DNA from 2 places in the Pseudomonas sp. MM227 genome. Region 2 is predicted to be linked to the other one. Evidence: riboswitches for the same ligand, from Rfam matches in the RefSeq annotation. Region 2 holds a riboswitch; the other holds the start of a gene.
The links. Region 2 has a riboswitch for cobalamin ahead of ONG87_RS10390 (CbtB-domain containing protein). Riboswitches for the same ligand answer to the same signal wherever they lie in the genome.
Positions count from the first base shown of each region.

Region 1 (8,756 bases), 660 kb from region 2:
CCGAGATTGACCACTGAGCTTTTTGCCGATTGTACGGTCACAGCCTCAATCCGCTATTACCGTCGGGAAACGTCCATGCGTCTGCGCCACTACCTGCTAGCCACCTGCATCACCCTGTCGAGCGTGTCGCTGCACGCCGAAACCATCAGCAACCTGTATCAGGTGCGCGAGCCCGTGGCCAGCCAGACGCCCGAAGAGCGTACCCAGGCCACCCAGCGTGCGCTGGAAACCCTGGTGCTGCGCCTGACCGGCGATGCCAAGGCGTTTGCCAGCCCAGGCCTGGCCAGCGTGCGCAAGGATCCACAGCAGATCATCAGCCAGTACGGCTACGATGCAGGCCCGCCCGAGTCGCTGCAGGTCGATTTCGACATGGCCAGCACCGACGCCGCCTTGCGCTCGGCGGGTCTGCCGACCTGGGGCAGCAATCGGCCTTCGATCCTGGGCTGGTGGTTGAGCGACAGCGTCGAGGGCAGCAGCCTGGTCGGTGACGGCCAATCCGCCGCCGAGCCGCTGCGCCGCGCCGCACAGCATCGCGGTCTGCCATTGCGCCTGCCCCTGGCCGACCTCGGCGAGCAGGGCGTGGGGACTGCACAGAACCTCGAAGCCAGCGACCCGGCGGCGCTGCGTGGCGCGTCCGAGCGCTACGGTGCCGATGGCCTGCTGGCTGTGCATGCGCGCGAGGAGGAAGGCAAATGGTCGGGCACCTGGCGCCTGTGGCTGGGCAACCAGCGCGAACAGGGCAAGGCCGAGGGCGCCGACCAGGCGGCCCTTGCCGATGCCGTGCTGCTGGCCGTCAGTCAGCGCCTGGCCACGCGTTTCGTGGCCAAGCCCGGCGCCAGCAGCGAAATGACCCTGGCAGTCGAAGGCATGAACCTGGAGCGCTACGCGCAGATGGGTCGCCTGCTCGAATCCTACGGTGCGCGCCTGCGCACGGTGGACGGCGACAAGGTCGTCTACCGCGTGACGGGCAGTGCCGAGCAGTTGCGCGCGCAACTGGGCCTGGCCAAGCTGCAGGAGGTGCCGTACCAGGCGCCCGCGGTACCGGTCGATGCCCAGGCGGCTCCCGGCATGCCGGCGCCAGCGCCCCAGCCCGCGCCGGACCTGAGCTTTCGCTGGTAAGCCAGCGACGCCAGTGCGGCGCCGCACTGGCGTCGCACCCAATTCCCGTTTTGTCTCTTCTATATATAGCTGGGCTGTCCGATGACTGATATGCGCCGTTGGTTCTGGCTGGGAGCAGTGCTGCTGCTCTGCGTGTTCTTCTACCTGCTGCATCCGATTCTCTCGCCTTTCCTGGTAGGTATCCTGCTGGCTTATCTGGCGGATCCGCTGGTCGATCGACTGGAGAAATGGAAGCTGTCGCGCACCTGGGGCGTGGTGGTGGTGTTCGCCCTGTTCACGCTGCTGTTGGTGCTGGCGCTGCTGGTGCTCATCCCCATGCTCGCCAAGCAGTTGGTCAGCCTGTACCAGATGGCCCCGCAGATGCTCGACTGGTTGCAGCATTCGGCGCTGCCATGGGTGCAGACCCGGCTGGGCCTGGCCGAAGGATTCTGGAAATTCGACCAGATCAAGGCCGCTATCAGCAGCCATATGGGACAGACCACCGATGTGGTCGGGGTGATCCTGTCCCAGGCCACGGCCTCCGGTCTGGCGTTCATGGCCTGGTTGGCCAACTTCGTGCTGATCCCCGTAGTCGCCTTTTACCTGTTGCGCGACTGGGACCTGATGATGGCGAAAATCCGTGGCCTGCTGCCACGGCAACGGGAAGGGCAGATCGTGCGCCTCGCGGGTGAGTGCCACGAGGTGCTGGGCGCGTTCGTGCGTGGTCAGCTGCTGGTGATGCTGGCCCTGGGTGTCATCTACGCCACCGGATTGATGCTGGTGGGCCTGCAGTTGGGCCTGTTGATCGGCGTCGTCGCCGGGCTTGCGGCCATCGTGCCGTACATGGGCTTCGTCATCGGCATCGGTTCGGCGATCATCGCCGGCCTGTTCCAGTTCGGCCTGGACCCGTTCCACATGATCGCCATCGTCGCCGTATTCATGATCGGCCAGGCGCTGGAGGGCATGGTGCTCACGCCTTTGCTGGTGGGCGATCGCATAGGTCTGCACCCGGTGGCGGTGATCTTCGCCATTCTCGCCGGCGGCGAGCTGTTCGGTTTCACCGGCGTGCTGCTGGCGCTGCCGGTGGCTGCAGTGATCATGGTCCTGGTGCGGCACATGCACGACCTGTACAAGGACTCGAACATCTACGCCGGCTCCGAGGATCCAGACCTGTGAGCGCGGCGGGCCCTGCGGGGCTCGCTGCAGTCAAACTGTAAACCTTTGATTTTCCAAGCAGTGTTGCGCATTGTGCGGCTGCCCGGGCAGGTATAGACTTTGCACACTTCACATTGAGGCCCTTTGCAGCTCGATCCCAGGGCTGTTCAGCCAGCATGAAACCGATTCAGCTGCCCCTAGGTGTGCGTCTGCGGGATGACGCGACCTTCATCAATTACTATCCAGGCGCCAATGCCGCGGCACTCGGCTACGTCGAGCGCCTGTGCGAAGCCGACGCCGGTTGGACCGAAAGCCTCATCTACCTGTGGGGCAAGCACGGGGTAGGGCGCACTCATTTGCTGCACGCAGCCTGCCTGCGTTTCGAGCAACTGGGCGAACCGGCGGTGTACCTGCCGCTGGCCGAACTGCTCGATCGTGGCGTCGGCATCCTCGATGATCTGGCCCAGTACGAGCTGGTATGCCTGGATGACCTGCATGTGGTGGCCGGCAAGCCGGAGTGGGAAGAAGCCCTGTTCCACCTGTTCAACCGCCTTCGCGACAGTGGCCGCCGGCTGCTGATCGCCGCTTCCCACTCGCCCCGCGAACTGCCGGTGAAGCTTGCCGACCTGAAGTCGCGCCTGACCCTCGCCCTGATCTTCCAGATGCGCCCGCTGTCCGACGAGGACAAACTGCGCGCCCTGCAACTGCGTGCATCGCGTCGCGGCCTGCACCTGACCGACGAGGTCGGCCATTTCATTCTCACCCGCGGAACGCGCAGCATGAGTGCACTGTTCGAGCTGCTCGAGCGCCTCGATCAGGCCTCGCTGCAGGCGCAGCGCAAGCTGACCATCCCTTTCCTCAAGGAAACGCTGGGGTGGTAGAAAAGGCAGGTCGATTCAGCCGCTCTATGACCTGTTTCACCGGTGTTCCAATCGGTTCTAAGTGCGCCTCTGCAGCATGCTTATCTGTATAGACGTCCAGTCATGATGGTGGCATTTTGCGATTATCTTTCGGCCAATGAATTCGGGGATTCGGCGTCATTACCGTGCAACGGGGTGCGAGGGGGGCTGCAAAATGGGGCGTTAGATGTCACCGTAATTCTCCTGAGTCACATTTCGTTCGATTGAATTTGCAAATAATCGCGATACAGGTATAGTCGCTTCTCTTTCACTATTCCTCGTCACGGTCGTGCCCATGCTCAATCGCTTAGCACCCCTCGTGCCCATCGCACTGTTGACCCTTCTGGTCGGTTGCGCGGCGCAAGCGCCGGTCTCCCAGCAGCAGGTCCTGGACCCGGTCACCGCCGTCCAGCCGCATCAATCCCCTTCGAAAGCCTCGCTGCTGTTCGAAGAAGAAATTGCCACCGAAGACGAGCTGGCCCAGTTCGACGGCAGCAAGGGCTACAGCTTGCCGATCCTGGCCGACAGCATCCTTGAGCGTGGCAAATCCCTGATCGGTACCCGCTACCGTTTCGGCGGCACCGACAAGGCTTCCGGTTTCGATTGCAGTGGTTTCATCGGCTATCTGTTCCGCGAAGAGGCGGGCATGAACCTGCCGCGCTCGACTCGCGAGATGATCAACGTCAAGGCCCCACTGGTTGCCCGCAACAAGCTCAAGCCCGGTGACCTGCTGTTCTTCAGCACCAACGGCCGTGGTCGTGTCAGCCATGCCGGCATCTACCTGGGCGATGACCAGTTCATCCACTCCAGCAGCCGCCGCAGCGGTGGCGTTCGCGTAGACAGCCTGGGCGACAGCTACTGGAGCAAGACTTTCATCGAGGCCAAGCGGGCCCTGGCCATGGCGCCCACCACGATGATCTCCAGCAAATAACGGATGCAGCGCAACAAAGCGGCGGTGAGGTGAAAATCTCAGCGCCGTTTGTGTTTTCGGGTAATGAATCTAGTCTATTACGGCAGTCGGCTCAGGATGGTTCGGTACATGTCTACCCAGGCACGCGTTTTCGCTTCAATCGCATTGGCTGCCGTGCTTGCCGGCTGCGCCAGTGCGCCTCCGGCCAAGGTAGTCAGGCCCAAGGTCATCAACCCGATCGTCATGAACCCCAACAACGACATGGTCGGCGCCGCCGACGACGTCTTGTTCCGGGCCTTGGGATTGGTGGGCACGCCGTACCGCTGGGGAGGCAATACGCCCGACTCCGGGTTCGACTGCAGCGGCCTGATCAGCTTCGTTTATCGCGACGCCGCCGGCATTGCCCTGCCGCGCTCGACGCGGGAAATGATCGTGATGCGCTCGCCGGATGTCGACCAGTCGCACCTGCAGTCCGGGGATCTGGTGTTCTTTGCCACCAGCGGTGGCTCGCAAGTCAGTCACGCCGGTATCTACGTAGGGGAGGGGCGTTTCGTGCATGCCCCGTCGAGCGGCGGCACGGTCAAGCTCGATTATCTGAACAAGCCCTATTGGCAAAAAGCCTATCTCAACGCCAAGCGGGTGCTGCAACCTGGCCAGTTGGCGCGCAATCCGTGACCCGAACGGGGCGAGTGATCTCGCCCCGGCCTGGCTCGATCACTTGGCGGCAGTGACTCGCCAGATCTTGTTGCCCACATCGTCGGCAACCAGCACACCGCCCTTGTGGTCGGGCAGTACCGCAACCGGGCGACCCATGGCTTTCTCGTCGCCATTGAGGAAGCCACTGAGCAGGTCGATGGGCTGGCCGCTCGGCTTGCCATCCACGAACGGTACGAACACCACTTTATAGCCGCTGTGCGGCTTGCGATTCCACGATCCATGCTGGCCGATCAGTGCGCCCGTGGTGAAGGGGGCAGGCAATCCGCTGCCGTCGGCGAAACTCAAGCCCAGCGATGCCGTATGCGGCCCGACTGCATAGTCCGGCGCGATGGCCTTGGCCACCAGTTCGGGATTCTGCGGCTCGACGCGTACGTCTACATGCTGCCCGTAATAGCTATAGGGCCAGCCGTAGAAACCGCCATCCTTGACCGAGGTGATGTAATCCGGCACCAGGTCGCTGCCGATCTCGTCGCGCTCGTTGACCGCCGTCCACAACTTGCCGGTCTTGGGTTGCCAGGCCATGCCGTTGGGGTTGCGCAGGCCGGAGGCGAAAATCCGGTGCTGGCCCGTGGCAGCATCCACTTCCCAGATTGCTGCGCGGCCTTGTTCCTGATCCATGCCGTTCTCGCCCACGTTGCTGTTGGAGCCAACGGTGACGTACAGCTTCTTGCCATCTGGGCTGGCGATGACGTTCTTGGTCCAGTGGTGGTTGAGCGTGCCGCCCGGCAGGTCCACGACTTTCTCGCCCGCGCCGCTGATCGAGGTGGCGCCATCGGTGTATTTGAAGCGCAGCAGCTTGTCGGTGTCCGCCACATAGAAATCGTTGCCGACCAGGGTCATGCCGAACGGCGAATTGAGGTTGGCAATGAAGACGGTACGGGTCTCGGCCACGCCATCACCGTCCTTGTCGCGCAGCAGCGAAATCCGGTTGGCGCTGGGCACGCCGGCGCCCGCCCGGCTCATCACCTTCTCCATGACGAAGCCGCGAATACCCTTGCTGTCGTCAGGCTTGGCCGGCGAGTTGGTTTCCGCCACCAGCACGTCACCGTTGGGCAGCACGTAAAGCCAGCGCGGGTGGTCCAGGTCTGCGGCGAATGCGGCCACCTGGGTGCCGGGCGCCGCCGTTGGCTTGCCACCTTCGGGCCAGCCCACCGCCGGCGCGATGTTGACGGTAGGGATCAGGGTCTTGTTAGGCTCGGGCAGCTTGGGCGAGGGGCCCGTCCCGTCGCTGACCTGCAATGACGATGTTTCGCCACAGGCGGCAAGGCCGGCAGCCAGCAGGATCAATGTAGCGAGGCGGGTCTTGTGCATGGTCGGGCTCTCTGAGGTTTTGTTCACAGAAGGTAGAGGCACTGGCGGTTGGCAAGGTTCAACCGCGTTGCCGATCAGCGGCAGCAGGGGATCAGGTGCTGCGGATCAATTGACGCTCCTGGCTCAACCCTCTAACCTGCGCGGCTGTTCCAGGTGCTCGGCGATCGGACGATCCAGACGAGTGAAACAGGGAAGCCGGTGCGCAGCGTTCGACGCGCCATCCCGGCGCTGCCCCCGCAACGGTAGACGAGTCAAGGCTGCACACGATGCCACTGAAGTGATTCGGGAAGGCGTGCGGCCTGGGTGTGTACAGCCCCGCTCGTGAGCCCGGAGACCGGCCTGGTCCACCTTTACGGCACGCTGCAGGGCCGGCGCTCATTCTCGGGCGTCGTTGCGCCGGGCCGTGCCCTGACCCATGTACTGTCGCGCGGGGAGAGCGGCATTGACGTTCACTGTTCGGCCAGCCGGCCGCGGTGTCGCGTCGATGCTGCCTGCGTGCAGGTGTAGCGGAGAGCCACCATGAACGAAACGACCGAACGCGACGCACGTCACCTGGCGCGCATGCTGCGCAAGAAAGCCGTGATGGACGAACGCATCGCCAATTCTCCCAACGAATGTGGCTTGCTGCTGGTGCTCAGCGGCAACGGCAAGGGCAAGAGCAGTTCCGCGTTCGGCATGCTCGCGCGAGCCATGGGCCACGGCCTGCAGTGCGGCGTGGTGCAGTTCATCAAGGGGCGCAACAGCACCGGCGAGGAACTGTTCTTCCGGCGCTTTCCCGAGCAGGTGCGCTACCACGTGATGGGTGAAGGGTTCACCTGGGAAACTCAGGATCGGCAGCGAGACATCGCGGCGGCCGAGGCTGCCTGGGACGTCTCCAGGCAGCTGATGAGCGATCCGGCCATTGGCCTGGTGGTGCTCGACGAACTCAACATTGCCCTCAAGCATGGTTATCTCGACCTGGACACCGTGCTGCATGATCTGCAGGCACGTCCGCCCATGCAGCATGTGATCGTCACCGGTCGCGGGGCCAAGCCCGAGCTGATCGAACTGGCCGACACAGTCACCGAAATGGGTGTGGTCAAGCATGCGTTCCAGGCCGGCATCCGTGCCCAGAAGGGCATCGAGCTATGACCGAGCCGCGCCAGTGTCCGGCGGTGCTGATCGCCGCCCCGGCCTCCGGGCAGGGCAAGACCACGGTGACTGCCGCCCTGGCGCGCCTGCATCGCAATCAGGGGCGGCGGGTGCGGGTGTTCAAGTGCGGCCCGGACTTTCTCGATCCGATGATCCTCGCTCGCGCCAGCGGCGCGCCTGTCTATCAGTTGGACATGTGGATGGTCGGCGAGCAGGACAGCCGGCGGCTGTTATGGGAAGCGGCGCAGGAAGCCGACATCATCCTCATCGAAGGCGTCATGGGCCTGTTCGACGGCACGCCGTCCAGCGCTGACCTGGCGCGTCATTTCGGCGTTCCGGTGCTGGCCGTGATCGATGGCACCGCCATGGCGCAGACGTTCGGCGCTCTTGCCCTGGGCCTGGCCTGTTACCAACCCGATCTGCCGTTCGCCGGCGTCCTGGCCAACCGGGTCGGCACGGTGCGTCACGCGCAACTGCTCGAGGGCAGCCTGACCCAGGGTCTGCGCTGGTACGGCGCGTTGTCCCGGGAAACCGGGATCGAACTGCCGAGCCGCCATCTGGGGCTGGTCCAGGCCAGCGAGCTCAACGACCTGGATACCCGCCTGGATGCCGCTGCCGCCGCCCTGGCCCAGACCTGCCAGGTGGCCTTGCCGCCTGCGGTCACCTTCGCCGCCCCGGTCGAACGCTCGGTGGCGCGCCTGCTCGATGGTGTGCGCCTTGGTGTGGCCCGCGATGCCGCGTTCGCCTTCGTCTACGACGCCAGTCTGGATGTGTTGCGCGACATGGGCGCCGAGCTGGTGTTCTTCTCGCCGTTGCACGACCTGCGGCTGCCGCCATGCGACAGCCTGTACCTGCCCGGTGGCTACCCCGAGCTGCACCATTTGGCGCTCGCCGCCAACGTTTCGATGCTCGACGATATCCGCGCTCACCATGCCGCGGGCAAGCCGCTGCTGGCCGAATGTGGCGGCATGCTCTACTTGCTCGACGCGCTGACCGACGTCGAAGGGGCCCGCGCGCAACTGCTGGGTCTGCTGCCCGGCGAAGCAGTCATGCAGAAGCGTCTGGCGGCCCTGGCCTTGCAGGCGGTCGAGCTGCCGGAGGGGGTATTGCGCGGGCACACTTATCACCACTCGCTGACCAGTACCGAGCTGCAGCCGATTGCTCGTGGCGTCAGCCCCAATGGCGGTCGCGGCGCCGAGGCGGTTTACCGCCAGGGACGGATGACCGCCTCTTACGTGCATTTCTATTTCCCGTCCAATCCGGCGGCGGTGGCCGCACTGTTCGCGCCCGATGATCGCGCGCCTGCAGCCGGGCATCGGGCGGCGTCATGAGCGAGCCCTACAGCGACAGCGAGCGCGCCGCCATCTACCGAGTGATCGCCGAACGCCGCGACATGCGTCACTTCGCCGGCGGCAGCGTCCCCCCGGAGCTGCTTGCGCGGTTGCTGGCGGCCGCCCACCAGGGGCCCAGCGTCGGCCTGATGCAGCCCTGGCGATTCATTCGCATCAGCGACGCGGGTGTGCGCGGACGCATCC
Region 1 is NZ_OX352319.1:1,641,738-1,650,493, forward strand. It holds gene ONG87_RS07485 (DUF2066 domain-containing protein) at 76-1,119, shown strand; gene ONG87_RS07490 (AI-2E family transporter) at 1,201-2,274, shown strand; gene hda (DnaA regulatory inactivator Hda) at 2,430-3,134, shown strand; gene ONG87_RS07500 (C40 family peptidase) at 3,448-4,083, shown strand; gene ONG87_RS07505 (C40 family peptidase) at 4,192-4,737, shown strand; gene ONG87_RS07510 (sorbosone dehydrogenase family protein) at 4,777-6,090, opposite strand; cobalamin riboswitch at 6,225-6,448, shown strand; gene cobO (cob(I)yrinic acid a,c-diamide adenosyltransferase) at 6,610-7,221, shown strand; gene ONG87_RS07520 (cobyrinate a,c-diamide synthase) at 7,218-8,552, shown strand; gene bluB (5,6-dimethylbenzimidazole synthase) at 8,549-8,756, shown strand, end outside.
Region 1: another riboswitch for cobalamin. It lies ahead of cobO (cob(I)yrinic acid a,c-diamide adenosyltransferase); the one in region 2 lies ahead of ONG87_RS10390 (CbtB-domain containing protein).

Region 2 (8,756 bases):
ACGGCGCCTGGTTTCTCGGCCAGGCAGGCCTGCTCGATGGCTATCGCTGCGCGGTGCATCCGGAGAACCGCGCTTCGCTGGCAGAACTCAGCCCGCAGATCACCGTCACCCCCGCCAGCCAGGTCATCGACCGCGACCGCGCCACCGCCGCCAGCCCCAACGGCGGTTTCGGCATGATGATGGAGATGATCCGCCAGCAGCGCGGCGAGACGCTGGCCAATGGGGTGGAACACATTCTTGCCTTCGAAGGGCTGCGCTTCAAGCGCACCGGTGGCCAGGCGACCGGCAAGCTCAGCCAGCCGCTGCGCAACATCATCGACCTGATGGAGAGCAATCTGGAGGAACCGCTGTCGCTGGACCAACTGGCCGAGTTCGTCGGCCGCTCGCGGCGCCAGATCGACCGGCTGTTCCAGGACCAGCTTGGCACTTCGCCGCACCGTTACTATATGGAACTGCGGGTCACCGAAGCGCGCCGTCTGTTGCAGCATTCGACGCTGTCGATCATGGACGTGGCGATTGCCTGCGGCTTCGTCTCTGTGAGCCATTTCAGCAAGTGCTACAGCGGCTATTTTGGCCACTCGCCCTCGCGTGAAACCCGCTTGGCAGACTGATCGGCTGCGGATGACGGGGAACCGTGTCGAGCTTTGCCGGTCGACTCCAGTTCATGCCTCAAGCGAGCACCCGACCCATGGAATACGCCCTTCCCGATTCCTTGCTGGCCCGCGTGCCGATGCCCTGGCTCAGTACGCTGATCGCCGCCGCGCTGGCCGTATGCGTCATTCTGCTGATCCGTTGGGTCGGCCTGATCATCCTGCGACGCGTCTCCAAGTCCTTCCTACTGGCGCAGCAACTGGTCGCCCGTGCCGAGCAGCCGACCCTGTGGCTGATGCCGTTGATGGCCTTGCAGGCGGTGTGGACCTCGGCGCCCGACGACCTGCTGATGATCAATACCGTGCGCCACCTCAACGGCATGCTGGTCACCGCCTGCCTGACCTGGCTCGGCCTGCGCTGTGTCAAGGCCGTGGCTACCACCATGACCCTCAAACACCCGCTGGACATCGAGGACAACCTTGCCGCCCGGCGCATCCAGACCCAGGTGCGGGTGCTGGTGCAGTGCCTCAACGTGCTGGTGCTGATTTTCGGCATCGCCCTGATCCTGATGACGTTTCCAGCGGTGCGCCAGATCGGCACCAGCCTGCTGGCGTCCGCAGGTCTTGCGGGACTGGCTGCCGGCTTCGCTGCCAAACCGGTGCTGGGCAACCTCATCGCCGGGCTGCAGATCGCCATTTCGCAGCCGATCCGCATCGACGACGTGGTCATCGTCGAGGGCGAATGGGGGCGTATCGAAGAGATCACCGGCACCTACGTGGTGGTGAAGATCTGGGATGAGCGGCGCATGGTCGTGCCTCTGCAGTACTTCATTGAGAAGCCGTTCCAGAACTGGACCCGCAGTACGTCCAGCATCATCGGCTCGGTGTTTCTCTGGGTCGACTACTCGGTGCCGCTGGAAGCGCTGCGCGTCGAGACCAAGCGTCTGTGCGAGGAAATTCCGCACCTGTGGGACGGCCGTGTGGTGGTCCTGCAGGTTACCGATACCAGCGACAAGGCGATGCAGTTGCGCATCCTGCTCAGCTCGCTGGATTCCTCGCGCAACTGGGACGCGCGCTGCCATGTGCGCGAGCGGCTGATCACTTTCGTAAACAACCGCTACCCCGAGTGCCTGCCGCAGCTGCGCGCCGAAATGTCGACCCGCACGCCGCATCCGGCCAACGAGGACGGGCCGGCCGACGTCGCCCGCCAGCCGCCGGTTTGATTCTCAGCGCCGCGGCGCGCCCTTGGCGGCCGCCTTCTCGTCCTGGCGATCGGATTCGAACAGTCGGGCCAGCTCGGCGCGCGCTTCCTGGGCGGTCTGCATGACCTTGGCTTCATCGTCGTAGATCGCATGCTGGGCCTGCAGCACCTGTTCGTCATGGCGCTTGAAGCGGCTGATACGCGCATCGGCCTGGGATTGGCTCAAGCCCAGGCCGACCAGCGTTCGGCGGGTGATTTCCAGGCTCGAGTAGTAGGTTTCGCGAACCGCCTGGGCGCCATGGTCGACCAGTCGGTGCACGTGCTGGCGGTTGCGCGCGCGGGCGATGATTTTCACGTGCGGGTACAGGCGGTTGACCAGTTCGGCGGTCTTGATGTTGATTTCCGGATCGTCGGTGGCGATGACGAAATACTCGGCCTGCTCGACCTTGGCCGCGCGCAGGATCTCCGGCCGCAGCGGGTCGCCATAGAACACCGGCAGGTGGCCGAAGCTGCGCGAGAACTCGATGGACTCCACCGAGGTGTCCAGGGCTACGAAGCTGATCTTCTGCGCGCGCAGGATCCGCGCAACGATCTGCCCCATCCGGCCCATGCCGGCAATCACCACGCGCGGCGCGTCGCTTTCGATCTCGCGGTAGGCGTCCGGCACTTCCACCGGCGGGGTCTTGACCCGCAGCAGGCGTGCGCACAGCAGCAACAGCAATGGCGTGAGCGCCATCGACAGGGTGATGGTCAGCAGCAAGGTGTCGTACAGGCGCGCGTCGAACAGGCCCTGCTCGCGGCCTATCTTGAACACCACGAAGGCGAACTCGCCGCCGGCGGCCAGCACGATACCCAGGCGTACGGCACTGAGCCGGCCCAAGCCGCCGGCCAGACGCCCGATCAACACCAGCAATGGCAGCTTGATGCCGATCAACAGCAGCGTCAGCCCCAGCACCAGTGCCGGGTTTTCGAGCAGCAGGCCCAGATTGGCGCCCATGCCGACACTGATGAAGAACAGCCCCAGCAGCAGCCCCTTGAACGGCTCGATCTGCGACTCCAGCTCGTGCCGGTATTCCGAATCGGCCAGCAGCAAGCCAGCGAGAAAGGCGCCCAGGGCCATGGAAACACCGGCCAGCTCCATCAGCCAGGCGGTGCCGATCACCACCAGCAAGGCTGTAGCGGTGGACACCTCCTGCAGGCCAGTGCGGGCGACGATGCGAAACACCGGACGCAACAGATAGCGCCCGCCGACCACCACCACAGCGATGCTGCCCAGCACCCGCAGGCTGTGATCCAGCGTACTGCCCTCGCCTGCATCGCTGCCACTGCCGGCCAGCAGCGGCACCATGGCGATCAGTGGGATCGCGGCGATGTCCTGGAACAGCAGGATGGCGAAGGCCAGGCGGCCGTGGGGAGCGTTGAGTTCCTTGCGTTCGGCCAGGCTTTGCAGGCCGAATGCGGTGGACGACAAGGCCAGGCCCAGACCCAGCACCACAGCGCTGTTCAACGGCTGGCCGAAGCCGAGCAATGCCACCGCGCCGATCACCACTGCGGTCAGCAGCACCTGTGCCAGGCCAACCCCGAACACCGCCTTGCGCATGACCCACAGCCGCTTGGGCGACAGCTCCAGGCCAATGATGAACAGCAGCAGGACTACCCCCAGTTCCGAGATGTGGCTGACGCTCTGTGGGTCGCCGACCCAGCCCAGCACTTGCGGGCCGATGACCACCCCGGCGAACAGATAGCCCAGCACCGCGCCCAATTGCAGGCGTTTGGCCAACGGCACGGCAATCACCGCGGCCAGCAGGAACACCACGGCGGCTTGTAGCATGTTGCCTTCTTCGGGCATGGGGAACTCCTTGTCGAATGTGAAAGTGCGGACCGCGGCAGCATTCTACAGGCGCCGGCGCTCGCTGGCATGGGCGCGGATTGACGGCCCCGCGTCGACATGATTTGCTAGGCGCTTCGTTTGGGTGCCCTTCACAGGGTGAAACGGGAAACCGGTGAGTGCCAGCTTCGATTGGATGCTGGCGCAAGTCCGGTGCTGCCCCCGCAACGGTAAGCGAGAGAAGTGTCAGATCCACTGCGCCTGTCATGGGTGTGGGAAGGCGACGCTTTCAAGGCTGGCTCATACCGCCCCTCGCAAGCCCGGAGACCGGCCCAGACTGTCTGTGATCGACAAACCCGCGGTGGGCGGGCGCTGTTGCGAGCATGGCGCGCCTGCGCCAGGCTTTCTGCGTGCGCGTGCCCGATTGTCGGAACCACATACCGTGGAGCCGCCACCGTCGGGACCACCAGAGGGAACGCCATGTCCAGCACCGTCTCAACCAGCCCTGAACACGCCCAAACGCATACCGCCACCCTCGCCCAGCGCATTGCGCTGGCGACTGGTACGTTCCTGCTGGGCTGCTGCCTGGTCGGCTTCGCCGGTTTCTCGCATATCGAAGCCGTGCACAACGCCGCTCACGACACCCGGCACAGCGCCGCCTTTCCGTGCCATTGAGGAATACCGAGATGATCAGGCACATCGTACGTACCGCCGGGTTCAGCGGGCTGCTGGCCGCACTGTTGCTGACGCTTCTGCAAGCCCTCTGGGTCGCCCCGCTGATCCTTGAGGGTGAAAGCTATGAAACACCTGCCTTGCAGCATGAGCATGCCGATGCCGCAGGCGCCACGCACGAGCACGCCGAGGCCTGGGAACCAGAAAACGGCTGGCAGCGCGTGCTGTCCACGGCCGGGGGCAATCTGGTAGTGGCCGTCGGCTTCGCCCTGATGCTGGTCGCGCTCTATACGCTGCGGGCACCTGGTCGCAATGCCCAGGGACTGTTGTGGGGGTTGGGTGGATTCGCGGTGTTCTGCCTGGCGCCGAACCTGGGCCTGCCGCCGGAACTGCCCGGCACGCAGGCGGCAGACCTGGCATTGCGGCAAACCTGGTGGATCGGCACGGCGGCGTCGACAGCTGCGGGCCTGGCGTTGCTGGTGTTCGGCCGCGGCATGCTGCTCAAGGCGCTGGGCCTGGCCATCGTGCTGGTACCGCACCTCATTGGCGCGCCCCAACCCGAACAGCATGCGAGCCTGGCGCCCGAAGCGCTGGAACAGCAGTTCGTGATTGCTTCACTGGTAACCAATGCGGTGTTCTGGCTGGCCCTGGGCCTGATCAGTACCTGGTTGTTTCGCCGAGCCCGTGGCTGAATCCGATGACGGCGCTGTGGGTAGGGTTCGGGTGTCGCCGGGGCTGCAGCGCGCAGGCGCTGCACGAACTGCTGGAACAAACCCTGCTCGAACACCGGCTTGACTGGGCGGATGTGCAGGGGCTGGCCAGCATCGACCTCAAGGCACACGAGCCAGGGCTGCTACTGCTGGCCGAACGCCTTGGTTTGCCTTTCGCCACCTACAGCGCGCAGGCGCTGGCGCCCTTTGAGGATCGACTCAGCCATCGTTCCGCGCGCTCATTCGCAGCGACTGGTTGCCAGGGTGTTGCTGAAAGCGCCGCCCTGGCCATGGCCGAGCACTGCACGGCGTCTGCGTCGATACTGCGTGTCAACCGGCGGCAAACGACTATGGCTACCCTTGCCATAGCCGGTACGCGGGATCGGACCGGCTGCACTGTGGCGCGAACTTGAATATCATTCACCCCTCCGCCTGTCAGGAATCCCCATGACCGTTTATTTCATCGGCGCCGGACCGGGCGATCCGGAGCTGATCACCGTCAAGGGCCAGCGCCTGATCCGGCGTTGCCCAGTGATCATCTATGCCGGCTCGCTGGTGCCCGACGCGGTGCTCGAAGGGCACACCGCGCACCAGGTGCACAACAGCGCCGAGCTGCACCTGCAACAGATCATCGAGCTGATGCGCCAAGCTCATGACCGGGGCGAAGACGTGGCGCGGGTGCACAGCGGCGATCCCGGCCTGTATGGCGCGATCGGTGAGCAGATTCGCTGCCTGCGTGAACATGGCATCGACTACCAGATCATTCCTGGCGTGACCGCTACGGCCGCTTGCGCAGCGCTGCTGGGCGTGGAGCTGACCCTGCCCGATGTGGCGCAGACGGTGATTCTCACCCGCTATGGCGACAAGTCGCCGATGCCGCCGGGTGAAAGCTTGGGCAGCCTGGCCCGGCACGGCGCGACGTTGGCCATTCACCTGGGAGTGAAGAATCTGGATCGAATCGTCGCCGAACTGCTGCCCAGCTATGGCGCGGATTGCCCGGTTGCCGTGATTCACAAGGCCAGCTGGCCGGATCAGGACTTCGTGCTGGGCACCTTGGGGGATATCCAGCTCAAGGTCGCAGCCAAGGACTTCCGGCGTAGTGCGCTGATTCTCGTGGGGCACGTGCTGCACACGGACAGTTTCGCCGACTCGGCGCTGTACCGTGCGGGCCATGCCCACCTGTACCGTTCTTGAACGACATGGACTGCATGGCTGATTCCACCAAAGTGATCGCTTGCCTGATCTATCCCGGGGTGATGAGCCTGGATGTGACCGGCCCGATGCAGGTGTTCGCCTCGGCCAACGTCGAGCTGGCCCGCCAGGGCCTGGCGCCACTCTACCAATTGCAGCTGCTGGGGGAGGCAGCGGGCGCCGTGGCGACCTCCGCCGGGTTGAAATTGCATGCCGACGCCAGCTGGCTGTCGGTGGACTGCAGCACCCTGGATACGGTGCTGCTGCCCGGCGGCAGCAGCGATGCCGAACAGTGCGCGAACACTGCCCTGCTCTCCTGGTTGCGCGAGGCCGCGCCCACGGTCCGACGCTTGGGTTCGGTGTGCTCGGGAGCGCTGATGCTTGCCAGCGCGGGCTTGCTGGACGGCTTGATCGCCACCACTCACTGGGACGATGTCGAGGCCTTGCAGGCCTTTGCCAATGTGCAGGTGCAAGGCGATCGGCTGCACACCTACGACCCCTCGGACAAGGACGGGCACAGCCACATTTTCACCTCGGCAGGCGTCACCGCCGGGATCGACCTGGCGCTGGCGTTGATCGAGGCCGACCTGGGCCGACCCCTGGCCCTTGCCGTCGCCCGCCGCCTGGTGCTGTTTCTCAAGCGTTCGGGTGGACAGACGCAATTCAGTCCACACCTGGCGCGCTGCAACGGAACGACGTCGAGGCTGACCGAGTTGCTGGAATGGATCGCACTGAACCTGAGCGCCGATCTGTCCCTGGAAGCGCTGGCACACAAGGCCAACATGACGCCGCGGACGTTGTACCGGGTTTTCTTCGCCGAACTGAATATCACGCCGGCGCGGCATATCGAGCGGGTCCGCCTGGAAGCGGCCCGGGCGATGATTCAGGGCGGGCAATTGTCGTTGCAGAGCGTGGCGCGCCTGTGCGGCTATGGCCATGCGGAAAACCTGCGGCGCAGTTTTCAGAAGGTGCTTGGGGTGAGTCCGCAGGGATACGCACAGCGCTTCGGCCAGTAGCCGCCCGCACCGCGCTGCTTGGGCGCAGCGAATCGAGTGCGGGCCTCGCTTCCTGGCGCGGGGCAGCTTGCCTACCTAGCTTGCCTACCTAGTAGTAGGCGTTTTCCTTCTGGGTGTGGTCGGTGACATCGCGAACGCCCTTGAGCTCCGGGATGCGCTCGAGCAGGGTGCGCTCGATACCGTCCTTGAGGGTGACGTCGGCCTGGCCACAACCCTGGCAACCACCGCCGAACTGCAGCACGGCAATGCCGTCTTCGACCACGTCGATCAGGCTGACCTGCCCGCCGTGGCTGGCCAGGCCGGGGTTGATCTCGGTTTGCAGATAGTAGTTGATGCGCTCGTTGACGGGGCTGTCGGCGTTGACCATCGGCACCTTGGCGTTGGGCGCCTTGATGGTGAGCTGCCCGCCCATGCGGTCGGTGGCGTAGTCGACCACGGCGTCGTCGAGGAAGGCTTCGCTGACGGCGTCGATCCAGGCGGTGAAGCTTTTCAAGCCCAGGGCGGTGTCTTCCGGCTTTTCTTCACCCGGCTTGCAGTAGGCAATGCACGTCTCTGCGTACTGGGTGCCTGGCTGGGTGATGAACACGCGAATGCCGATTCCGGGGGTGTTCTGCTTGCTCAGCAGATCGGCCAGGTAATCGTGCGCAGCGTCGGTAATCGTTATAGCGCTCATAGTGGTTCCTCACAGACTTGCCAGCAGTTTACGCGAATCCGGCGACGCTGACAAAGCCTGACTGTTTTGGTCGGGAATCACCCCGTACGGGCCATTGAGGTCGAATCCAGGCGAGCGTCGGTCCAGTGCTTGACCCGTTGGTACAGACGCTTTTCGATCCACACGTAGCTGGCCCACGACACCAGGGCGATGGTGGGCACGCAGAACGCAAACACCCAGTATGGGTTCAGATGCCAGTGGACGCTGGCCAGCCAACCGGCGTAGAGCACCAGCACGTGCACCAGGTACACCGAATACGAACAGTCGCCCAGGGTCTTGAGCAGGCGGCTGCCACGGAAGTGCGGCTCCATGGCCACGCAGGCCAGGACGATCAAGGCGCTGGGCAAGCCCCAGTGCAGCAGCCGGTCGCTGGAATCCAGGTGATAGATCAGCACCGCCGACACGATGATCACGGCCAGGGGTAGCCACAAGCCCTGGGCGATCCAGCCGCGGCGATAGAGCATGCCGATGCCGATGCCCAGCAGGAACTCGTAGATGATGTTGTTCTGATAGAAGCGGCTGACCACCCCATAGCGGCCAAGTACTTCGCTGACCGCGACCAGCGCGGCGGCGACGATCAGCGGGCGGTAACGCTGCGGCACGGTGAACACCAGCGAGAACAGCAGGTAGAAGAACATCTCGTAGTTGAGTGTCCAGCCCACGTTCAGCGTCGGGTACAGGCCGTAACCACCGGGATTTTCCGAAGGAATGAACAGCAGCGAGAGGATGAAGTGCGGCAGGTCGATCGCGGCATGGGGCAGCCATTGGCCCAGGCTGACCAGCATCAGCCCCATCAAGGCGGTGTACAGCCAATAGGCCGGTACGATGCGAATGAC
Region 2 is NZ_OX352319.1:2,305,409-2,314,164, reverse strand. It holds gene ONG87_RS10405 (GlxA family transcriptional regulator) at 1-611, shown strand, start outside; gene ONG87_RS10400 (mechanosensitive ion channel family protein) at 689-1,813, shown strand; gene ONG87_RS10395 (monovalent cation:proton antiporter-2 (CPA2) family protein) at 1,817-3,640, opposite strand; cobalamin riboswitch at 3,746-3,970, shown strand; gene ONG87_RS10390 (CbtB-domain containing protein) at 4,100-4,294, shown strand; gene ONG87_RS10385 (CbtA family protein) at 4,306-4,983, shown strand; gene ONG87_RS10380 (cobalamin biosynthesis protein) at 4,989-5,414, shown strand; gene cobM (precorrin-4 C(11)-methyltransferase) at 5,449-6,195, shown strand; gene ONG87_RS10370 (GlxA family transcriptional regulator) at 6,210-7,208, shown strand; gene nfuA (Fe-S biogenesis protein NfuA) at 7,297-7,881, opposite strand; gene ONG87_RS10360 (acyltransferase) at 7,959-8,756, opposite strand, start outside.